Linked DNA regions of Rhodopseudomonas boonkerdii. The protein of the gene in region 2 interacts with the protein of the main gene of each other region in a pairwise test. Links are inferred from orthologs where the notes say so. Each region holds a gene or a part of one and is shown on either strand. Other genes may lie near its edges.

Region 1 (8,079 bases), 4.6 Mb from region 2 along the record:
CCGAGTGAAACCGAAAAGGATCGGCGGTCGTTCTCCTCGTCGACTTCTTCGAACGGCTCTTCGTCGATGTCGTCGATCTCGGGGAATTCTTCCTTCGGCTTGGCGCCATATCCGCAGGCGATGACGAACGTCGCCGTCATCAGCGAACAGAAAATCAGGCCGAGCACGAAGCGGTAGATGAAGCCGACGGGGCCGAACACGACGGCTGGCGTACGGAACAGCGCATCGCCAACCACGCCGCCGACGCCGGTCGGCAGCGGCCACGATCCGCCATGCTGCCAGCAGCTGGCGAAGCCCGAGGCGAACACGGTGCAGAGCAGCCAGCAGGTGAGGCGCAGCGCTTCGCGGTCGAAGTGCCGATGCGTCATCATCCGCCAGCCCCAGACGGCGACGGTGAGGATCATCATGATCGCGCCAAGGCCGAGGATCTGCATCAGGAGGTCCGCGCCGATCGCGCCGGGATAGCCGGCGACATTCCGGATCGCGCGCGAGGTCGCATGCGACAGACTCGGGTCCTGGACAGACCATGTCATCATGGCTGCCGCGGCCACGCCGGCGACGCCGACTAGGCCGAAGCCGGCGAGTTCGCGCAGCCGCCGTCCCAGCGCCTCGCGCAGCGAGGCGGGCAGGTGCCCGACTAGGGGAATGACACGTTCGATCGTGGTGCTCATGCTTGCTGCGCGCCCCTGCGATCAGCCGAGAATTTTGACCAGCCGGTGCAACGCCTCGGCGGTGGTATCGCTGTCCTGAACCATGGCGATCCGGATGTAACCCGCGCCGGGATTGCTGCCGTCGGGCTGCGTCCGGGCGAGGTAACTGCCGGGGACGACGCGAACACCGCCGTCTCTGTAAAGCCGCACTGTCGCCTCTTCGTCGCCACCGCATTTCGAGACATCGAGCCACAAACAGAAGCCACCAGCGGGCCGTTTGTAGCCGTAGCGCGAGCCCAGAATCTGGTCCGCGAGATCGAACTTCAGTCCGTAAAGCCGGCGGTTGTCCTCGACGTGGCTCTCGTCGCTGTAGGCGGCGATTGCCACCTGCTGCAGCGGCACCGGCACCTGCGGCGCGGCGACGTTGCGTAGCTCATGGAAAGCGCTGAGGAATTTCCTGTCGCCGGCAACGAAGCCGACGCGCATGCCGGGCAGGTTGGAACGCTTCGACAGCGACTGGAAGGCCACCACGTTCTGGAAGTCCGGGCCGGCGCAGGCGAGCATGCTGCCGGGCGCTTCGCGGGTATAGATCTCGGAATAGCATTCATCGCTGAGGACGATGAAGCCGTGCTTCAGGCTGAGCGCGTGCAGCTGCCTGAAATATTCCGGTGTCGCGACAGCACCTTGCGGGTTCGCTGGCGAGGCGATGTAGATCGCCACGGTTCGCCGCAAGATCGCCTCATCCATCTTCGTGAGGTCAGGAAGAAATCCGTTTTCGACCGTGGTCGGCAGGAAAACCGGCTCGCACCCTGCGGCCCGCGCGCCGGCGCCATAGGCCGGATAGAACGGATTCGGTAGTAAAATCGCGGGCTTACCCTCGCGCGGCCCGACATAACGGGCCGCCGCAATGCCGGCGAAAAACAGTCCCTCGCGGCTGCCATTCAGCACCAGCACTTCGGTTTCCGGATCGACCGCGCGCGGCAGGTTGAATCGCTTCGTGATCCATTTTGCCGCGGCCTCGCGGAACGGCGCGATTCCCTTGGCGATCGGATAAAGCCCGAAATCGTTGATATGCTTGGCTAAAACAGGCCCGACAAAATCCGGCACCGGATGCTGCGGCTCGCCCAGCGACAGGGTGATCAGCGGCAATCCCGGCTGATAGGGCGCCAGCAGCTCGGTCAGCCGCGCAAATGGCGAGCGTTCGCCATCGGGGCCCGCGGAGGTCCGGGAAACACCATGCAGCTGCGCGGGAATCGTGGAAGCCATCGGAAAAACGCCCGTACTTTCAACGCTGCCGACCGCCCCATGAGATCGGCAGAAATGGGATCAGACCACCATAGATACGGCGAGGTTAAGGCCCGATTAACCATGGATTTTCAGTACGTTTTCGTAGCGTCTTTCGAAAGCTAGAGCCCCACAAATGTGAAGGGCCCCAACTTGCGCTGGGGCCCTTCGACGGCTCGGGCATTGCCGGGTATTGCCCCAGCCGATCTCGATATTTCGGCGCTTACATGTTGTAGGCGCGTTCGGTGTGCTCGGTGACGTCGAGGCCTTCGCGCTCGACTTCGACGGTGACGCGCAGGCCGACGATCACATCCACCACCTTGTAGAGGATCGCCGAACCGACGCCGGAGAACACCAGCGTCAGCAGCACGCCCTTACACTGCGCCAGCACCTGGGTGACCATGTCGTAGTCGGCGACCTTGCCAGCCACGTAGTCCATCACGCCGGTGCCGCCGAGGGCCGGGTTGACCAGGATGCCGGTGCCGATTGCGCCGATGATGCCGCCGATGCAGTGCACGCCGAACACATCGAGCGAGTCGTCATAGCCGAGCGAGTTCTTGATGGTGGTGCAGAAGAACAGGCACACGATGCCGGCGATGATGCCGAGCACCAGGGCGCCCATCGGGCCCGAGAAGCCGGCGGCCGGGGTGACGGCGACGAGACCGGCAACGGCGCCCGAAGCTGCGCCGAGCAGTGACGGGTGACCCTTGGTCATCCACTCCGCGAACATCCAGGCCATGGCCGCCGCGGCGGTGGCGAGGAAGGTGTTCACCATGGCGAGGCCGGCGCCGCCCGACGCTTCGAGATTCGAACCGACATTGAAGCCGAACCAGCCGACCCACAGCAGCGAGGCGCCGATCATGGTCATGGTCAGCGAGTGCGGAGCCATCAGCTCCTTGCCGTAGCCGGTGCGCTTGCCGATGATCAGGCAGCCCACGAGACCTGCGATACCGGCATTGATGTGCACCACGGTGCCGCCGGCGAAGTCGAGTGCGCCCCACAGGAAGATCTGGCCGCCATCGGCCATCACTTCGTCAAGCTTGGCCTGAGCAGCAGCCTTGGCATCGGGAGCGGCGGCGGCAACGGCCTTGGCAGCCGCAACGACCGCATCCGGACCGGCCCAGTACCAGACCATGTGCGCCATCGGGAAGTAGATGAGCGTGACCCAGAGCGGCACGAACAGCGCGACGGCTGCGAATTTGGTGCGTTCTGCGAAGGCGCCGACGATCAGCGATGGCGTGATCGCTGCGAAGGTCATCTGGAAGCAGAAATAGACCATTTCCTGCACGGCGACGTCGGCAGTGAAGGTGCCGGCCATGGAGTCCGGCGTGATGCCGGCCATGAAGGCCTTCGAGAAGCCGCCGATATAGGGCGAGCCGCCGGTGAAGGTGATGCTGTAGCCGTACACGGCCCAGATCACCATGACGATGCAGACGGTGTAGAGGATCTGCATCAGCACCGAGAGCATGTTCTTGGAACGGACGAGACCGCCATAGAACAGCGCGAGGCCGGGAATGGTCATCAGCAGCACGAGGACCGTCGAGGTCATCAGCCAGGCGTTATCGCCCTTATTGATCGCCGGGTCGGCGTGAGCCGCAGTTGCGGCAAACAGGCCGACGGCGAGTGCCGCCAATCCCGCGCCAGATGGACGCTTGAACGTCATGTGTTTGACTCCTGAGTAAAGAAAAAAGAGGTGAGCGTTGAGAGGAAGTTTGTCTGAATTGCTTGGCCGGGATGCAGGCGCTTAGAGCGCCGCGGCATCGGCCTCGCCGGTGCGGATACGAACGGCATGTTCGAGGCTGATGACGAAGATCTTGCCGTCGCCGATCTGACCGGTCTTGGCGGCTGCCGAGATGGCGTCGATCGTCTTGTCCACTTGATCGGAGGCGACTGCGACTTCGATCTTGATCTTCGGCAGGAAGCTCACCGCATATTCAGCGCCGCGATAGATTTCCGTGTGGCCTTTCTGACGGCCGTAACCTTTGACTTCCGTCACCGTCAAACCGTGAACGCCGATGGCGGTCAGGGCATCGCGGACTTCTTCAAGCTTGAACGGCTTGATGATCGCCATAACAATTTTCATGGGTCCTATCCCCGCTTAGGCCCGACTGAATGGCCGGGCGATCTCGACTGAGGTTTCACCACGCGGAGAAATTCACAACGCGGCCACAGCCAAGGCCAGTAGAATCAAATGCCGTGCCAACCGGGCCGAGACCGCTAACGTTTTATGAATCCCCCGCTTTTCGCGACATGGGCAGACCGACTCAAGGTGCGCTATTCGGCCGCGCTTAAAGTCTAATCAATGCTGCCTAAAACGAAAGCATGACAGAGTATCGACAAAATCATGCTCAGGCACGAGGCAAGAGAGCGGTATTCCGCCACGCAGATTTCGGGCAGATAGCCTGGAAATGTCTAATTTGGAGGCCCATTCAGCCCATGCGGGCAGGGCTGCAAGCGTTCAACCAGTTGAGCTCTTCGGCGCGTTCTTCCGATCGGAAGGGCGCTCGTGCGGTCAGAGCGCGTCGCTATCGGTCTCGCCGGTGCGGATGCGAAGGGCGCGGTCGATAGGGGTCACGAAGATCTTGCCGTCGCCGATCTGGCCGGTGCGGGCGCTGGAAGAGATCACCTCGACGGTGTTGTCGGCGAGGCTGGAATCGACCGCTATCTCGATGCGCAGCTTGGGCAGGAAATTCACGATGTATTCTGCACCGCGATACATCTCGGTATGGCCCTTCTGTCGGCCATAGCCTTTCACCTCGGTCACCGTCATGCCGTGCACGCCGATGGCGGTCAGCGCCTGACGTACCTCGTCGAGCTTGAAGGGTTTGATGATCGCGACCACGAGCTTCATGACGGGCATCCTGTTTGGCCAGTGCAAAATATGCTTACGCAATCATGCGACGCATTGCCATAGGGCATCGCAGGATGTGTCACAGAGGCGCGAGAGCCCCAGAGCTGTATCGTTGAGGCGTGGTGAAGCCCGCGAGAATATCGCTGCGCTCAACCTATCCAGCGGCTGCGGGTCCGCTGTTTCTTCACAACAAGCACACGCCGCCCACATAGGCCCGACGCTGCCGCACGATGCTGACGCGTTCAAACAGCTCGGCCTTGGTGAAAGGATCGGCGGCGATGAAGGCTTCGGCCTCGGCGCGATCCTCGGTGTCCAGTACATAGATGCCGCCGCCGAGATCGCTGCCGTCGTCGTGCAGCTTGGCGCCGCAGGCAAGCAGCTTCTTCGCGTGCTCGGCCAGGAAAGCCAAATGGGCCGGGCGATGCTCGGCGCGGAGGGCCTGGCTGCCGGGCTTGTCCCAGGTTTCGATCACATAAGGCATAGGTACTTCTCCGCGAAGATTATCGATCATCTGCGTGTGATTGGCTTGTGTCCCGGACGCTGCGCGCTGTATCGCGTCCGGGACGTGAGATCGTCTGTCTCAGCTCTTCGGTTTTTCGCGGCGCTCCCGCACCGAGCCTTCCTGCGCGACGGATGCGACCAGCGTGCCGTCGGGCTTGAAGATCATGCCGCGGGCAAGGCCGCGGCCGTTCTGGGCGCTTGGCGAATCCTGGCTGTAGAGCAGCCATTCGTCGGCGCGGAACGGACGGTGAAACCACATCGCATGGTCGAGACTCGCCGCCATGGCCTGACCGTCAAACAGCGTGCGGCCATAGCGAGACATGATGGAATCGAGCAACGAAAAATCCGACGCATAAGCGAGCGCGCACATATGCAAAGCCGGATCGTCCGGCAGCTTGGCGGCGGTGCGAATCCAGAAATTGATGCGGCCGTCCGGAATCTTCTCGCCGGCATAGCGCTTGAATTCCACCGGGCGCAGCTCGATCGGGCGATCGCTCTCGTAATAGCGGCGGATGTAATCCGGCATCTTTTCGATGATCGGGTCCTTTGCCAGCTCTTCCGCAGACAATTTGTCGGGCGGCGGCACGTCCGGCATCGGATCGAAATGATGGAAGCTGTCTTCTTCCTCGGCGTGGAACGAAACCATCATGGAGAAGATGGCGTGGCCGTGCTGGATCGCGGTGACGCGGCGGGTCGAATAGCTCTTGCCGTCACGCAGGCGCTCGACCTCGTAGATGATCGGGATCTGCGGATCGCCGGGCAGGATGAAATAGCAATGCAGCGAATGCGGCATACGGCCTTCGACAGTGCGCACCGAGGCCACCAGCGCCTGGCCGATCACCTGGCCGCCGAACACGCGCTGCCAGCGCGTCTTCGGGCTGCGGCCGCGGAACATGTTCACTTCGAGGGTCTCGAGATCGAGAATGTCGATCAGGTCGATCAGGCTCCTGGACATGGCGGCGTCTTTCGTGCGGCGGCTGCGTGACGGTCGATTTACCAAGGCCGGACGATCCAGATCATGGTCTCCATGTTCCGGCTTTCCTGCCTTGTTTCGCATTCCTGTTTCGCCCAGCTATAAGCGCGTGGCAACAGCGGGAACGGGTATCATGGCGGCACCAAAAGGCATTGTCATCGGCGGCGGGGCCTTCGCGGGTCTGGCGCTGGCGCTAGCGCTGCGCCAAGGGCTGGGACCGGATGTGCCGGTGGTGGTCGCCGATCCCGCGCTGGCGACGCGGCCGAGCCGCGATCCGCGCGCCTCGGCCATTGTTGCGGCCTGCCGGCGGATGTTCGGCGCGATCGGGGTGTGGGACGCGGTGGCCGCGGAGTCACAGCCGATCCTCGATATGGTGGTGACGGATTCGAAGGTCGATGACGCCACACGGCCGACCTTCCTGACCTTTGCCGGCGAGGTCGAGCCCGGCGAACCGTTCGCCCATATGGTGGAAAATCGCCGGCTGATCGATGAGCTGGTGCTGCACACCGAGGCGGCGGGCATCGATCTGCGTGCGACAGCCGTCGCGAGCTTCGATACGCGGCCGGACGGCGTCAGCGTCACGCTGGGCGACGGCAGCGTGATCGGGGCCGCCTTGCTGGTGGCGGCCGATGGTGCGCGATCGAAACTGCGCGAGCGCGCAGGGATTGCGACTCATGGCTGGGATTATGACCAGTCCGGCATCGTCGTGACCGTGGGCCACGAGCGTGATCACGAAGGCCGCGCGGAAGAACACTTTTTGCCTGCGGGTCCGTTCGCGATCCTGCCGCTGAGGGGCAATCGTTCGTCGTTGGTATGGACGGAGAAGCGCAGGGATGCGGAGCGCATCGTCGCGCTGCCGGATGACGAATTTCATACGGAGCTGGAGCGCCGTTTCGGCCTGCATCTCGGCGAGGTGAAGGCGCTCGATAAACCGCGCGCTTTCCCGCTCGGCTATTTCGTCGCGCGCTCCTTCATCGGCGAACGCCTTGCGCTGATCGGCGACGCCGCCCATGTGATCCACCCCATCGCAGGACAGGGGCTCAATATGGGTCTGAAGGATGTCGCCGCGCTGGCGGAAACGATCGTCGATGCCGCCCGGCTCGGGATGGATTTCGGTCAGGCCGATGTGCTGGAGCGCTATCAGCGCTGGCGTCGCTTCGACACCATGAGCATGGGGCTCGCAACCAATGTGCTGAATTTCATGTTCTCGAACGACCTGCCCTTCGTGCGCAGCATTCGCGATATCGGTCTCGGCATCGTCGATCGCCTGCCGCCGCTGAAGGGGGCCTTCATCAAGCAGGCGGCGGGTTTGTCGGGAGAAGTGCCAAGGCTGCTGAAGGGCGAGGCGATTTAGCTCTCCACCTTTCATCCTGAGTGTCTGACTGGAAATGCAGTCAATAGTTTGGCGCTGCTGGTCGCCCAGACGGAGCCAACAGACTCTGTCCCTCATGGTGAGGAGGCGCGCAGCGCCGTCTCGAACCATGAGCTCGCCTGGCTCGGAGTGTGCGGCCATCCTTCGAGACGCCGCTACGCGGCTCCTCAGGATGAGGGGCGGAGAAGCGTGATACTGAGTTGAACGCGGCTTTGTCCCGAGCAAAAGCAGTCGAAAAGCGCCCCAGACCGCTTTATGAGTCAGACTCTGAGGAGAATGCTGCAGGCATGCGTCTCGAAGGATGGCCCCGAACTCGAGGCAAGCCAACCCATGGTTCGAGACGGCGCTTCGCGCCTCCTCACCATGAGGGATGGAGTTTCAATCGATCTTCCGCGCCTCTTCCGGCAGCATGATCGGAATGCCGTCGCGGATCGGATAGGCCAGCTTG
Region 2 (8,726 bases):
ACGATCTCATCCTTGAACTTGCCAGCTTTCTGGGCGGCTTCCGCCTTCTGTTGCGACGCAACGGCGAACTCGTCCTGCTGCTGGCGGGTGATCTGGAACTGCTTCGCCACGTTCTCGGCGGTGTTACCCATGTGATAGCCGTTGAAGGCATCCCACAGACCGTCCTTGATCATGGTGTCGACCAGTTCCGTCGAGCCCATCTTCACGCCACCGCGCAGATACTGCGCATGCGGGGCCATGCTCATGGACTCCTGGCCACCGGCGACGACGATGTCGCTATCGCCATTCATCAGCGCCTGATAGCCGAGCGCGACGGTACGCAGGCCCGAGCCGCACAGCATGTTGACGCCCCAGGCCGAGGTCTCGACCGGAAGACCGGCCGCGATCGCTGCTTGTCGCGCCGGGTTCTGGCCCTGCGCCGCAGTGAGAATCTGGCCCATGATCACTTCGGAGACGCGGGCAGGATCGAGCTTGGCGCGCTCGAGCGCGGCCTTGATGGCGACAGCGCCGAGATCATGCGCCGGCGTGGTTGCGAAAGCACCGTTGAAGCTTCCGACCGGTGTGCGGGCGGCGCTGACGATGACGACATCGTCTGACATGGACATCTCCTGTTTTTGTTTTGAAGTGGGCTTGTTCGACTTTCATCGCGCCGAAACGGCTGACGCCGCCTGGCACGTATCCTCTTAAACCTCGCATCGATGTGTCAATTGGACCTGCGGCCATTTCCGACCGCAGCGCACCAAAATTGGCACCAATGTCGCATTGCATAGCACAATCATGCCGTCATTTTAACCGTGACGCACAAAACGGTAGCCGAGCCACTTTGAAAGTGCTTACTTTATTGCATTGCGTTGTTCGACCACCCCATCGATTGGCCTTTTTGGCGCATTGCCGAAAGGTTTCCCGTCACCGGTAGGTAAGTGAGCCATGGCGAAAACAGATCAACCGACCACCATCAAGAAATATGCGAACCGCCGGCTCTATAATACCGGAACGAGTACATATGTGACGCTGGAAGACCTCGCCGCGATGGTGAAGGATGGCGAGGATTTCCTCGTCTACGACGCCAAGACCGGTGACGACATCACCCGGCAGGTGCTCGCACAGATCATCTTTGAACAGGAGAACAAGGCCGGCCAGAACCTGCTGCCGACCACGTTCCTGCGCCAACTGATCCGCTTCTACGGTGACAGCATGCAGATGGTGGTACCGAAATATCTCGAACAGTCGATTGATTCGCTCACGCGCGAGCAGGAGAAATTCCGCAAGCAGATGACGAGCACCTTCGGCATGACACCTTTCGCGCCGCTGGAAGAAACGGTTCGCCGCAACATGGAGCTGTTCCAGCAGACTTTCTCAATGTTCAAACCGTTCGTGCCGCCGCGTCCCGGCGCCGCAGAGCCGGACAAGGCCCCTGAGCCGACTTCGAGTGGAAGCGACAATATCGAAGACCTGCGCCGCCAGATGAAGGACATGCAGGACCGCCTCGAACGCATGTCGCACGAGCCGAAGAGCGAGTAAGATTCTCAGCCCCTCATGGTGAAGAGGCGCGACTTGTCCGCCGTAGCTCGAAGAGCGAAGGCGGAAGCGCCGTCTCGAACCATGAGATGGCCTGGCTCTCGTCTCGCCGCCATCCTTCGAGGCGCGGCTCCGCATCTCCTCAGGATGAGGGTCTGAGATTTTCTCGGAAATCGGAATGCAGCGCCGACCGTGGCACACTACGGTCGGCGTTTTCATGTGATGAGCGCCCCCCATGGCAAAGCCCGCGACACCACTTCATCTCGACCGACTGGACACGCCGATTGGCACGGCATTGCTGGTGACGAGTGCCGATGGCACGCTGTGCGCACTTGACTGGACAGATTACGAAGAACGCCTAAACACCTCGCTGCGCCGCTATCTCGATGCAGCACTTCTCGTCGATGCACCAGCTCCCAAATCGATTCGTCGGGCGTTAACACGCTATTTCGGCGGCGAGCTCAATCAGCTCGACGCGATCCCTTGCCACATCCCGGGTACGCCATTTCAGAGCAATGTGTGGACTGCACTGCGCAAGATCCCCGCCGGCACGACGCTCAGCTATGGCGCCCTCGCCGCACAGCTGGGCTCACCCACAGCGATGCGCGCCGTTGGTCATGCCAATGGGTCGAATCCCCTCAGCGTGGTTGTCCCCTGTCATCGCCTGATCGGCGCCAATGGCGCATTGACCGGCTATGGCGGCGGGATCGAACGCAAGCGTTGGCTGCTGCGGCATGAGGGCGTGGAGGTCGCCTAACACTCAGTCCCTCCCGCCTGAACGCAGTTGCGTTCAGGCTGAGGTGAGGAGGCCTAGCGGCGCAATTGCGCCGCTGACAGCGCCATCTCGAACCATGAAATCGCGAAGCTCCGGCGCTTGGCGCCATCCTTCGAGATGCCGCTACGCGGCTCCTCAGGATGAGGGTGGAGTTACGCCGCCGGTTTCTCCGCGACCTCGTTATTCGCCAGCAGATGGATCAGCGCCCGCTTGATGGCAGCCTGGCGCGTCGGTGCCGTGATCTGCGCACCGAGCAGGTCGGTGACATAGAACACGTCACGCGCGCGCTCGCCGAAGGTGGCCACATGCGCTGAGGCGATGTTGAGATTCAGTTTCGAGATCGCCGTGGTGAGCTGATACAGCAGGCCCGGACGGTCGAGGCCGGAGACCTCGATCACCGTATAGCGATCCGACCACTGATTGTTGACGATCACTTCCGGCTCGACAGTAAAAGCCTTCAGCTTCGCCTTATTGGAGGAGCTCGACGACGCGCGTTTCGCTACCGTCTCCGGCAAACGTAACTTGCCCTCGAGCACATCCTCGATCATGTCGCCAATCCGTGTCGCGCGGCGGCCTTCGTCGTCGTCCCGGTCATACTCGCGCGAGATCGCAATCGTGTCGAGCGCACGCCCGTCGGTGGTCGTATAGATTTGCGCATCGACGATATTCGCTCCGGCTGCAGCACAGGCGCCGGCGATGATCGACAGCAGCCAGGGGTGGTCGACGGCAAGGATCGTAAGTTCGGTGACCCCGCGCGCCTCGTCGAAGCCGACATTGATCGCCAGCTTGTGGCCGGCCTGTTCGCTCGCCTGCAGAAAACGCGCGTGACGTATCTTGCGCTCCAGATCGACCTTAAGCCAGTAAGCCGGATAGTGCCGCGCGATATAGGCATTGAGCTGCTGCTCCGGCCATTCGGTGAAGGCACGACGGAATTCGGCCTGCGCTGCGGCAATACGCTGGGCGCGATTCACTTCGGAGAAGCCGCCGGTGAGCACCGGTTCGGTCTCGTAATACAACGTGCGCAAGAGCTGCGCCTTCCAGCCGTTCCATACACCCGGCCCGACGCCGCGAATATCGGCGGTGGTCAGGATCGTCAGCAGCTTCATCTGCTCGACAGATTGCACCACGGCGGCGAAATTCTCGATGGTCTTGGCGTCCGATAGGTCGCGCGACTGCGCCACCGTGGACATTGTGAGATGTTCCTCGATCAGCCACGCCACCAGATCCGTATCGGCAGCGTTGAAACCGAGCCGAGGACACAGCCGCCGCGCCACTTTGGCGCCCGCAATGGAGTGATCCTCCGGCCGCCCCTTGGCGATGTCATGCAGCAGCACGGTGATGTAGATCACCGCGCGATGTTCGGGCCGGATTTTGCGCATCAGATCGCTGGCGAGCACAAACTCCTCGTTACCGCCACGCTCGATCTCCTGAAGGATGCCGATGCAGCGGATCAGATGCTCATCGACCGTATAGTGATGATACATGTTGAACTGCATCATCGAGACAATGCGGCCGAACGCACGGATGAAGTGGCCGAGCACGCCGGTCTCGTTCATCCGCCGCAGCACCGTCTCGGCATTGTCCGAGGTCAGGATCTCCATGAAGATCTTGTTAGCCTCGGGGTCTTCCCGCATCTCGCGAGTGATCAACCGCAACGAGCGTGTCGCGGTGCGCATCGCATCGGGATGGAACGCCAGATTGTTCTTCTGCGCCAGACGAAAGAACCGCATCAGATTGACCGGATCTTCCTTGAAGACATCGGGTGCGGCCAGATTGATGCGGTTGTTGTCGACGATGAAGACGTCGCTGCCGGGAACACGACGGCGTTTGTTGTCGGGCCGCAGCTTGGCCATCATCCGCGTCAGCGCCGGCGCCGGCTTGGCCTGCTGGTCTTCCAGCTTGGCGCACAGGATCGCGGTGAGGTCACCGACCTCCTTCGCAATCAGGAAGTAGTGCTTCATGAAGCGCTCGACGTCCTGCATGCCGGGATGCGAGGTATAGCCGAGGCGCACAGCGATCTCGCGCTGCAAATCGAACGACAGCCGCTCTTCCGGCCGCTTGGTCAGGAAGTGGATGTTGCAGCGGACCGACCACAGGAAATCCTCGCATCGCCTGAAGGTGCGATATTCCTGCGCATCGAACACGCCGCGCGCCACCAGCTCCTTGCTGTCGCGCACGCGGTAGACATATTTCGCGATCCAGAACACCGTATGCAGGTCGCGTAGGCCGCCCTTGCCGTCCTTGACGTTCGGCTCGACCAGATAGCGCGACTGGCCGCCGCGGCGATGCCGTTCCTCGCGCTCGGCGAGCTTCGCTGCAACGAATTCGGCCGCGGTGCCCTGCACCACCTCTTCATCGAAACGCTTGACCAGTTCTTCGTAGAGCTCTTTGTCTCCGGCGAGGAAGCGCGTCTCCAGGATCGCCGTACGGATGGTCATGTCGCCGCGCGCCTGGCGGATCGATTCATCCACCGAGCGGGTGGCGTGGCCGACCTTGAGCCCCATGTCCCACAGACAATAGAGAATGACCTCGGCGACCTGCTCGCCCCAGGCGGTCTGCTTGTAGGGAAGGATGAACAGGAGATCGATATCGGACTCCGGTGCCATCAAGCCGCGGCCGTAGCCACCGGTGGAAACCACCGACATGCGCTCTCCGCTCGATGGCAACGGAGAGTAATAGAGATGCTTGGTCGCTGCGTTGAACAACAGGCGGATGATATCGTCCTGCACGTCGCAGAGCCGCTCAGCGCAGCGCCTGCCGTGACGGTCCTTCAGCAACGCCGCCTCGGCCGCTTCACGCGCGGTCATCAGTTCGGCCTTGAGCAGCCTGGCGAGCGCAGCGCGAAACAGATCACTCTTGCCGCGGTGCTCCGCAGCAAGCGCATCGATCTCGGCGGCAATCCGCGCGGTATCGAATTCGATGTCGGGAGCCGTCCCGATCTTCAGCACAGCACTGTCCATAGGCATCCCGGATATCGGACGGCGCAAGCGCTGTCACGGTGATTGTGACCCAACAGTTAGTTCATGCTGCCGTTTGCGCAATCGAAGAAACGACATCCTCAAAGCGAGCGCCTTGGCGCGCGATATCTTCTCGTTGACGAAACCGCATAAGCAATTGAAATTAAACAGAGTTTTTGCGTCGCAACGCGATGGTGTCCAGCCGCTTCCGGCGCGTTGGACGAAGCTTGTCGGCGCGCAAGAACGCATGTCATTTCATGGGGAGATTCGAATGTTCAGCCTATCACGGCGCGCGGCCGCCGGTCTGATTGCCGGCGCAGCGTTGCTGCCTGCCACCGCCTTCGCCGCCGACCCGCTCAAGGAGATCCGGCTCGACTGGGCGACCTATAATCCGGTCTCGATCATCCTCAAGCAGAACGGCCTCCTAGAAAAGGAATTCGCCAAGGACGGCATCAAGATCACCTGGGTGCAGTCGGCCGGCTCCAACAAGGCGCTCGAATTCCTCAATGCCGGCTCGATCGATTTTGGCTCGACCGCCGGATCCGCCGCACTGGTCGCCAAAATCAACGGCAACCCGATCAAGTCTGTCTATGTCTATTCGCGGCCGGAGTGGACCGCGCTGGTGACGACAAAGGACTCCAAGATCGCCTCCGTCGCCGATCTCAAGGGCAAGCGCGTCGCAGTGACCCGTGGCACCGACCCGCACATCTTCCTGGTCCGCGCACTGCTCGATGCCAAACTCACCGACAAGGACATCACCCCGGTGCTGCTGCAGCACGCCGATGGCAAGGCTGCGTTGATCCGCGGCGATGTCGATGCCTGGGCCGGGCTCGATCCGATGATGGCGCAGGCCGAAGTCGAGGACGGCGCAAAGCTGTTCTTCCGCAAACCCGAGGCCAATACCTGGGGTATCCTGAATGTTCGCGAACAGTTTTTGAAAGACTATCCGGATGCCGCCCGCCGCGTGCTCGCGGTCTATGAAGACGCGCGAAAGTATTCGCTGGAGAATTATCCGGAGCTGAAGAAGGCCTTTATCGGCGTCACCAAGCTGCCCGAGGCCGTGGTCGACAAGCAGCTCAAGGAGCGCACCGAGCTCACCCATAGCCGCATCGGCGCACCGCAGCGCGAATCGATCCTCGCGGCGGGCCTCGCTCTGCAGCAGGCGGGCGTGATCGACGCGAAAGTCGACGTGAAGGCAACGGTGAACGCCCTGATCGACGACCAGATCCCGCTGCCGAAGAGCTGATGAGCATCGCCCTCGATACGCCAGCGCCGGTGGCAGAAGCCCCGGCACTGCAGGCGACGACCGGACGCTGGCAGCGCTTCGCGCGGCCGGCGCTCGGCATTGTATTGCCCTTCACCCTCGCGCTCGCATGGGAGGCCGCGGTCCGGGCTGGCTGGTCGAACGGCCGGCTGGTGCCACCGCCGTCGCGTGTCATCGCCACCATCGCCGAACTCGCGCAAAGCGGCGAACTCTGGAAACACATCACTACCACACTCATTCGCGTTGCAGCCGGTTTCGGCTTCGGCGTTGTCGCGGGCACACTGCTCGGCGCCATTTCAGGCTATTGGGGCATCGCACGCCGGCTGCTCGATCCCACCGTGCAGGCCCTGCGCGCCATTCCTTCGATCGCCTGGGTGCCACTGTTCATCCTGTGGCTCGGCATCTTCGAGACATCCAAAGTCGCGCTGATCGCAGTCGGCGTGTTCTTCCCTGTCTATCTCGGCGTGATGGGCGCCATTCTCTCGGTCGATCGCAAGATCGTCGAGGTTGGCCGCACCTTCCGCCTGTCTGGCCCGGCCATGATCCGCCGTATCTTGCTGCCTGCCGTGCTGCCGGCCTATGTGGTGGCGCTGCGCGTCGGCCTTGGTCTCGGCTGGATGTTTGTGGTCGCCGCGGAATTCATGGGCGCTTCCGAAGGACTTGGCTATCTCTTGATCGACGGCCAGCAGCTCGGCAAGCCCGCACAGATCCTCGCCGCCATCACCATCTTCGCCCTGCTCGGCAAGACCACCGACTGGCTGATCGAACGCCTCACCGCGCCGCTGCTGCGCTGGCAGGATGCGTTCCGGCCGGGCGGAGACACCTGATGCTCACCCTCGACAAGGTCGACAAGACCTATCCCAATGGCGTCCATGCCCTGGAGCGCTTCAGCGCCCGCATCCAGCAGGGCGAGATCATCGCCATCATCGGTGGCTCCGGCTGCGGCAAGTCCACGCTGCTGCGCGCCATTGCCGGCCTCGATCGGGCCTCGTCCGGCACGATCCGCATCGACGATATCGACATCACCGCGCCGCATGAGAAGATCGGCATCATCTTCCAGGAACCGCGGCTGCTGCCCTGGCTCAATGTCGCTGACAATATCGGCTTCGGCCTCGCCGATCTTCCCGCCACCACACGGCGGGAACGGGTTGAACAGGCGTTGTCACGTGTCGGCTTGCCCGATAAGGCCAAGGCCTGGCCACGCGAACTCTCCGGCGGGCAAGCGCAACGCGTCGCTATCGCCCGCTCGCTGGTGCCGCAGCCCGAAGTGCTGCTACTCGACGAGCCGTTTTCTGCCCTCGACGCCTTCACGCGCCGCGACCTTCAGGACCACCTGCTGGACCTGTGGGCTGACACGCGGCCGACGCTGATCCTCGTCACCCATGACGTGGACGAAGCCGTCGTGCTGGCCGATCGCGTGCTGGTGATGCGACCGCGACCGGGCCGTCTGTTCGCCGAGATCGATGTCAGCCTCGCCCGCCCGCGTGACCGCGCATCTCCGCTGTTCGATGCGGTGAAGAAACGCGTGCTCACCGCGCTCGATCGTTCGCTCGATCGCGACGTGCCGGATCACGCACCTGCCGAGGCTGTCGGCGCCTGGTGGTGACATCGCGCCGACACGCGACTACAAGCTGCAACTAACAAAACTCAGGGAGAGCCATCATGGACGCCGCCACGCTTCGCGCCACCCAGGCACCGATCAAGGAACGCTACAAGACCGATCCCAAAGCGGCTTTCATCACGCTGAAGGCCAAGGGCTCGATCGACAATGACGGCATCGCCTGCAAGGTCGAGACCGGTCGGCAGATCGCGGCCGCCGGCCTGCATCCGGCAACGGGCGGCTCCGGCCTTGAACTCTGTTCCGGCGACATGCTGCTGGAAGCGCTGGTCGCCTGCGCCGGTGTCACCCTGAAATCCGTCGCCACCGCCGTCGAGATCCCGCTGAAGTCCGGCAACGTTATCGCCGAAGGCGATCTCGATTTTCGCGGCACGCTCGGCGTCGACAAGGAAGCCCCGGTCGGCTTCGCCGAAATCCGCCTGCGTTTCGATGTCGAGACCGAAGCACCACAGGACAAGCTCGATCTCCTGCTCAAGCTCACCGAGCGCTATTGCGTCGTCTATCAGACCATCAAGAATGGCCCGAAGGTTTCAGTGACGCTCAATCGGGTCTGACAACCCTGTTCCGTCATGGCCGGCCCCGTGGTCCGGCTCC
Region 3 (4,205 bases), 2.2 Mb from region 2 along the record:
CAGCCTGCGGAACCGTTCCCGGCGCGCAACAACCAGGTCGTGCTGGCGCCCGGCACCCGCATCGATGTCTTCCTCGACACCGTCAAAGCCGCCGGAACCGTCACGGCGATCCTACTCCACGACGGCAAGGACATCCGCCGCATCGGCCAGCTGGTGACGCTGAAGGATCCGCCGCTGCGCGCCGCGCCGCTCGCAGCCGCTCCCGCGCTGCCGGCCAACGACCTGCCGGCCCAGATCGACCTCAAGAGCGCGACGCGCGCCGACCTTGCCATCGGCACATCCGATACCGGTTGGCTCAGGCCGCTCGACCTCGGCCCATCCACGGCACCGGCCTTCAAGGCCAGGTCCGGACGCCCGGTGGTTCTCACTCTGGCTAACAAGGCGGCTGGTCCCGTCATCCTGCAGATGCACGGCCACCACTTCCGGCTGCTCGACAGGCTCGACGATGGCTGGAAACCGTTCTGGCTCGACACGCTGGCCCTCGACCCCGGCCAGACCCAGCGCATCGCCTTCACCGCCCGCAATCCCGGCCGCTGGTTGATCGAATCCTTCGTCGCCGAATGGGCGGCTCCGCGCCTTGTACGCTGGTACGAGGTCGGCTGAGCTCAGTAGGGAATCCCAAGCCGGTCATAAAGCCGCCGGAACACCGCCGGCATCACCTCCGGCAGATCTTCCGCGATCAGCCCCGGCCCGGCCTCGCTGCCGGCCTCGCCATGCATCCAGACGCCGATGCAGGCCGCCTCGAAGGCCGGCACGCCCTGCGCCAGAAACGCGCCGATCAGCCCCGCCAGGACGTCCCCGGAACCGGCCGTCGCCAACCATGGCGGTGCATTGGAGGCGATGGCGGCACGGCCATCGGGGGACGAGACCACCGTATCCGCCCCTTTCAGGACGACCACCGCACCTGATCGATTGGCCGCGAGCGTTACACGTTCAAGCTTCGATTGAATCTCAGGTTCTTCATTCAAGGAGCTGAATATTCTCGAGAATTCGCCTTCATGCGGCGTCAGAACGACCTCAGATTCAGGCTCAGCCTTGATCATGTCGAACAGCCGATCCGGCGCATCGGCAAAACTGGTCAGCGCATCCGCGTCGAGCACCAGCCGTCGTTTGGCCGCCAGACCTGCCGCAACGAGGCCACGCGTCTTCGCGCCAATCCCCGCGCCCGGTCCGATAATGCAGGCATTCACCTTCCCCCTGATCAGGGGAGCGAACTCCTCCGCCGTATCGACCGGCCGCACCATGACCGCGGTCAGCGCCGCCGCATTGACGGCCAGCGCATCGCGTGGCGACGCCACCGTAACGAGCCCTGCTCCGCCCCGCAGCGCCGCCCGCGCGGAGAGCCGCGCTGCGCCCGTCGCGGCGATGTCGCCGGAGACGACCACCGCGTGCCCCTTGGTGAACTTGTGTCCGTCGACGCGCGGCAACGGAAACGCGCTCTCCCAGAGGTCCGGGTTGTTTTCGGCCGCCTTCGGCCCGATCCGGTCGAGAACACCGTCGTCGATGCCGATGTCGATCACCCGCAGCTTGCCGCAATAGCTGCGACCGGGCAGCAGCAGGTGACCGGGCTTCGGACGGAAAAAGGTCACGGTCTCGGTCGCCAGAACGGCGGCACCCATGACAGCGCCGGAATTGCCGTTGATCCCGCTCGGCAGATCGACCGCCAGCACGGGGACACCCGACGCATTGATCGCATCGATCATGATCTTGGGATCGCCCTTCACCGGACGATCGAGCCCGGCGCCGAACAGCGCATCGATAATCAGCGCGGGTGATCCGATCAGCGAGGGATCGCAGGGCAGCACCTCGCCTTTCCACCCTTTCGCCGCGAGCGCAGCGTCGCCCTTCAACGTCGCGCGATCGCAGAGCAGGACCACCGACACGTCCCGTCCCTGCGCCGCCAGCTCCGCCGCCGCGACAAACCCGTCGCCGCCATTGTTGCCGCGACCGGCAACCACCAGGATCGCCCCTTCCTCGGCGAGATCGTTCGCCGCGTCGGCGACAGCGCGACCGGCTGCCCGCATCAATTCAAAACCTGGCGTACCGTCGGCGATCGTCAGCGCGTCGGCCCGGGCCATTTCCTCGGTAGTCAGGAGCTCCATATCGCCATCCGTATCGCCTGTTATGAAGGCAAGCGCGACATTGACCTGCGCGGCCAACCCAGATTGCACTTCATTTGATCAATGTGCCTACTTGATAGACAGGTGAGGTGCGGTATTCTTGTGCCAAGCACGGTCCAACCTGCAGTAAAAACCTGAAAATGCTTCAAAAATAGCCGCATGGCGATTTTGGCACGGACCCTGCTTTGAGGGAAGCCGACTTCGGACCTGGACACTCCACCAGCAGATGATGGAGAGACTTGGTCGTCCACTCTCATCGGCGAGAAATCGTCGACGCTCAGCGGGCGGGAGCGTAACTCCGCCCGAATGTGAGTATCGAATTGCCTGCGCGTTCGCCCCGCGGCTCCTATGCGGGAACGACGCAACTTCAAGTCCAGAAACTTTCGGCCTGTTTGGAAGTGCCGGGGAGACGTTCAGTGAAAAAGATCGAAGCCATCATCAAACCCTTCAAGCTCGACGAGGTGAAGGAGGCGCTTCAGGAGGTGGGACTGCAAGGCATCACCGTCACTGAGGCCAAGGGCTTCGGCCGTCAGAAAGGCCACGCCGAACTGTATCGCGGTGCCGAATACATCGTCGACTTCCTGCCCAAGGTGAAGATCGAGATCGTGATCTCCGACGACCTCGTCGAGAAGGCGATCGACGCGATCCGCCGCGCCGCACAGACGGGCCGCATCGGCGACGGTAAGATCTTCGTCTCCAATATCGAGGAAGCCGTGCGCATCCGCACCGGCGAGTCAGGCCTCGACGCGATTTAAGCGCGCATCCTTCACCTGTCCCGGACGCGCTGCAGCGTCAGGCGATGCGATCGCATCGCCGCCAACGCCGCTGCGCGTGGACCGGCACAGACGCCGTCATACCGCATCACGTCCGGGACACCTGTCGGCAATCTCAGCGCGCAAGCTCACCGGCCGGACTGGACGCTCTCCAAGGGCGATGCTATCCGATTTCTCCGACGTCTCGCGGCGTCAGCAAGAGGCTGCTTCGGCAGCCTTCTTGTTGCCGCTCCTTGTTGTTGAAGACATAAGCCTGTGACCCTCTCGTCATAGGCCGTTGTTACGTCCGGAATTCAGCCCGCAAAAAAGGTAGGGAAACCCATGACGACCGCCAAAGAAGTCCTGCAATCCATCAAGGACAACGACGTCAAATACGTCGATCTGCGTTTCACCGATCCGCGCGGCAAATGGCAGCACGTCACCTTCGACGTCTCGATGATCGACGAAGACATCTTTGCCGAAGGCACCATGTTCGACGGCTCCTCGATCGCCGGCTGGAAGGCGATCAACGAGTCCGACATGACCCTGATGCTCGATCCCGCCACCGCGGTGATCGATCCGTTCTTCGCCGAGACCACCATGGTCATCACCTGCGACGTGCTCGATCCCGGCACCGGCGAGCCCTATAACCGCGACCCGCGCGGCATCGCCAAGAAGGCGGAAGCCCAGGTCAAGGCCATGGGCGTGGGTGACACCGTGTTCGTCGGTCCGGAAGCCGAATTCTTCGTGTTCGACGACGTGCGCTTCTCGGCGCAGCCCTACAACACCGGCTTCAAGCTCGACTCGTCGGAACTGCCGACGAACTCGGACACCGAATATGAGAGCGGCAATCTCGGCCACCGCGTCCGCAACAAGGGCGGCTACTTCCCCGTCCCGCCGCAGGACTCGCTGCAGGACATGCGCTCGGAAATGCTCGGCGCCATGGCGCGCATGGGCGTCAAGGTCGAGAAGCATCACCACGAAGTGGCGTCGGCCCAGCACGAACTCGGCATGAAGTTCGACACGCTGACCCACATGGCCGACCAGATGCAGGTCTACAAATACTGCATCCATCAGGTCGCGCATATCTACGGCAAGACCGCCACCTTCATGCCAAAGCCAATCTTCGGCGACAACGGCTCGGGCATGCATGTGCACCAGTCGATCTGGAAGGACGGCAAGCCGACTTTCGCCGGCAACAAATATGCCGACCTGTCGGAAACCTGCCTCCACTATATCGGCGGCATCATCAAGCACGCCAAGGCGATCAACGCCTTCACCAACCCGTCGACCAACTCCTACAAGCGTCTGGTCCCGGGCTACGAGGCGCCGG

What was found.
Region 1: the proteins of E0H22_RS22565 (region 2) and E0H22_RS01215 interact in binary tests that used the Escherichia coli proteins (3 or more experiments, as listed by UniProt). The link is inferred for Rhodopseudomonas boonkerdii from one-to-one orthologs.
Region 3: the proteins of E0H22_RS22565 (region 2) and E0H22_RS12740 interact in binary tests that used the Escherichia coli proteins (3 or more experiments, as listed by UniProt). The link is inferred for Rhodopseudomonas boonkerdii from one-to-one orthologs.

What each region holds. Positions count from the first base shown.
Region 1 is NZ_CP036537.1:261,324-269,402, reverse strand. The notes cover bases 2,349-5,098. They hold E0H22_RS01215 (P-II family nitrogen regulator), read right to left. Parts: upstream 4,018-5,098; coding sequence 3,679-4,017; downstream 2,349-3,678. Other genes in these bases: E0H22_RS01205 (YciI family protein), read right to left, coding at 4,970-5,098; E0H22_RS01210 (P-II family nitrogen regulator), read right to left, coding at 4,447-4,785; E0H22_RS01220 (ammonium transporter), read right to left, coding at 2,349-3,597. Also shown: E0H22_RS01230 (DNA translocase FtsK), read right to left, coding at 1-671; E0H22_RS01225 (aminotransferase class I/II-fold pyridoxal phosphate-dependent enzyme), read right to left, coding at 693-1,916; more of E0H22_RS01220, read right to left, coding at 2,158-2,348; more of E0H22_RS01205, read right to left, coding at 5,099-5,266; tesB (acyl-CoA thioesterase II), read right to left, coding at 5,366-6,241; E0H22_RS01195 (ubiquinone biosynthesis hydroxylase), read left to right, coding at 6,393-7,613; E0H22_RS01190 (Trm112 family protein), read right to left, coding at 8,010-8,079. UniProt on the Escherichia coli protein: Involved in the regulation of nitrogen metabolism. Regulates the activity of its targets by protein-protein interaction in response to the nitrogen status of the cell.
Region 2 is NZ_CP036537.1:4,909,024-4,917,749, forward strand. The notes cover bases 2,246-5,642. They hold E0H22_RS22565 ([protein-PII] uridylyltransferase), read right to left. Parts: upstream 5,254-5,642; coding sequence 2,446-5,253; downstream 2,246-2,445. Other genes in these bases: E0H22_RS22560 (methylated-DNA--[protein]-cysteine S-methyltransferase), read left to right, coding at 2,246-2,275; E0H22_RS22570 (aliphatic sulfonate ABC transporter substrate-binding protein), read left to right, coding at 5,522-5,642. Also shown: E0H22_RS22550 (acetyl-CoA C-acetyltransferase), read right to left, coding at 1-599; polyhydroxyalkanoate synthesis repressor PhaR, read left to right, coding at 928-1,521; more of E0H22_RS22560, read left to right, coding at 1,754-2,245; more of E0H22_RS22570, read left to right, coding at 5,643-6,496; E0H22_RS22575 (ABC transporter permease), read left to right, coding at 6,496-7,341; E0H22_RS22580 (ABC transporter ATP-binding protein), read left to right, coding at 7,341-8,120; E0H22_RS22585 (OsmC family protein), read left to right, coding at 8,177-8,686.
Region 3 is NZ_CP036537.1:2,747,048-2,751,252, reverse strand. Bases 1,529-4,205 are described here. They hold E0H22_RS12740 (P-II family nitrogen regulator), read left to right. Parts: upstream 1,529-2,536; coding sequence 2,537-2,875; downstream 2,876-4,205. Other genes in these bases: glnA (type I glutamate--ammonia ligase), read left to right, coding at 3,215-4,205; E0H22_RS12745 (NAD(P)H-hydrate dehydratase), read right to left, coding at 1,529-2,102. Outside these bases: E0H22_RS12750 (multicopper oxidase family protein), read left to right, coding at 1-603; more of E0H22_RS12745, read right to left, coding at 606-1,528. UniProt on the Escherichia coli protein: P-II indirectly controls the transcription of the glutamine synthetase gene (glnA). P-II prevents NR-II-catalyzed conversion of NR-I to NR-I-phosphate, the transcriptional activator of GlnA. When P-II is uridylylated to P-II-UMP, these events are reversed.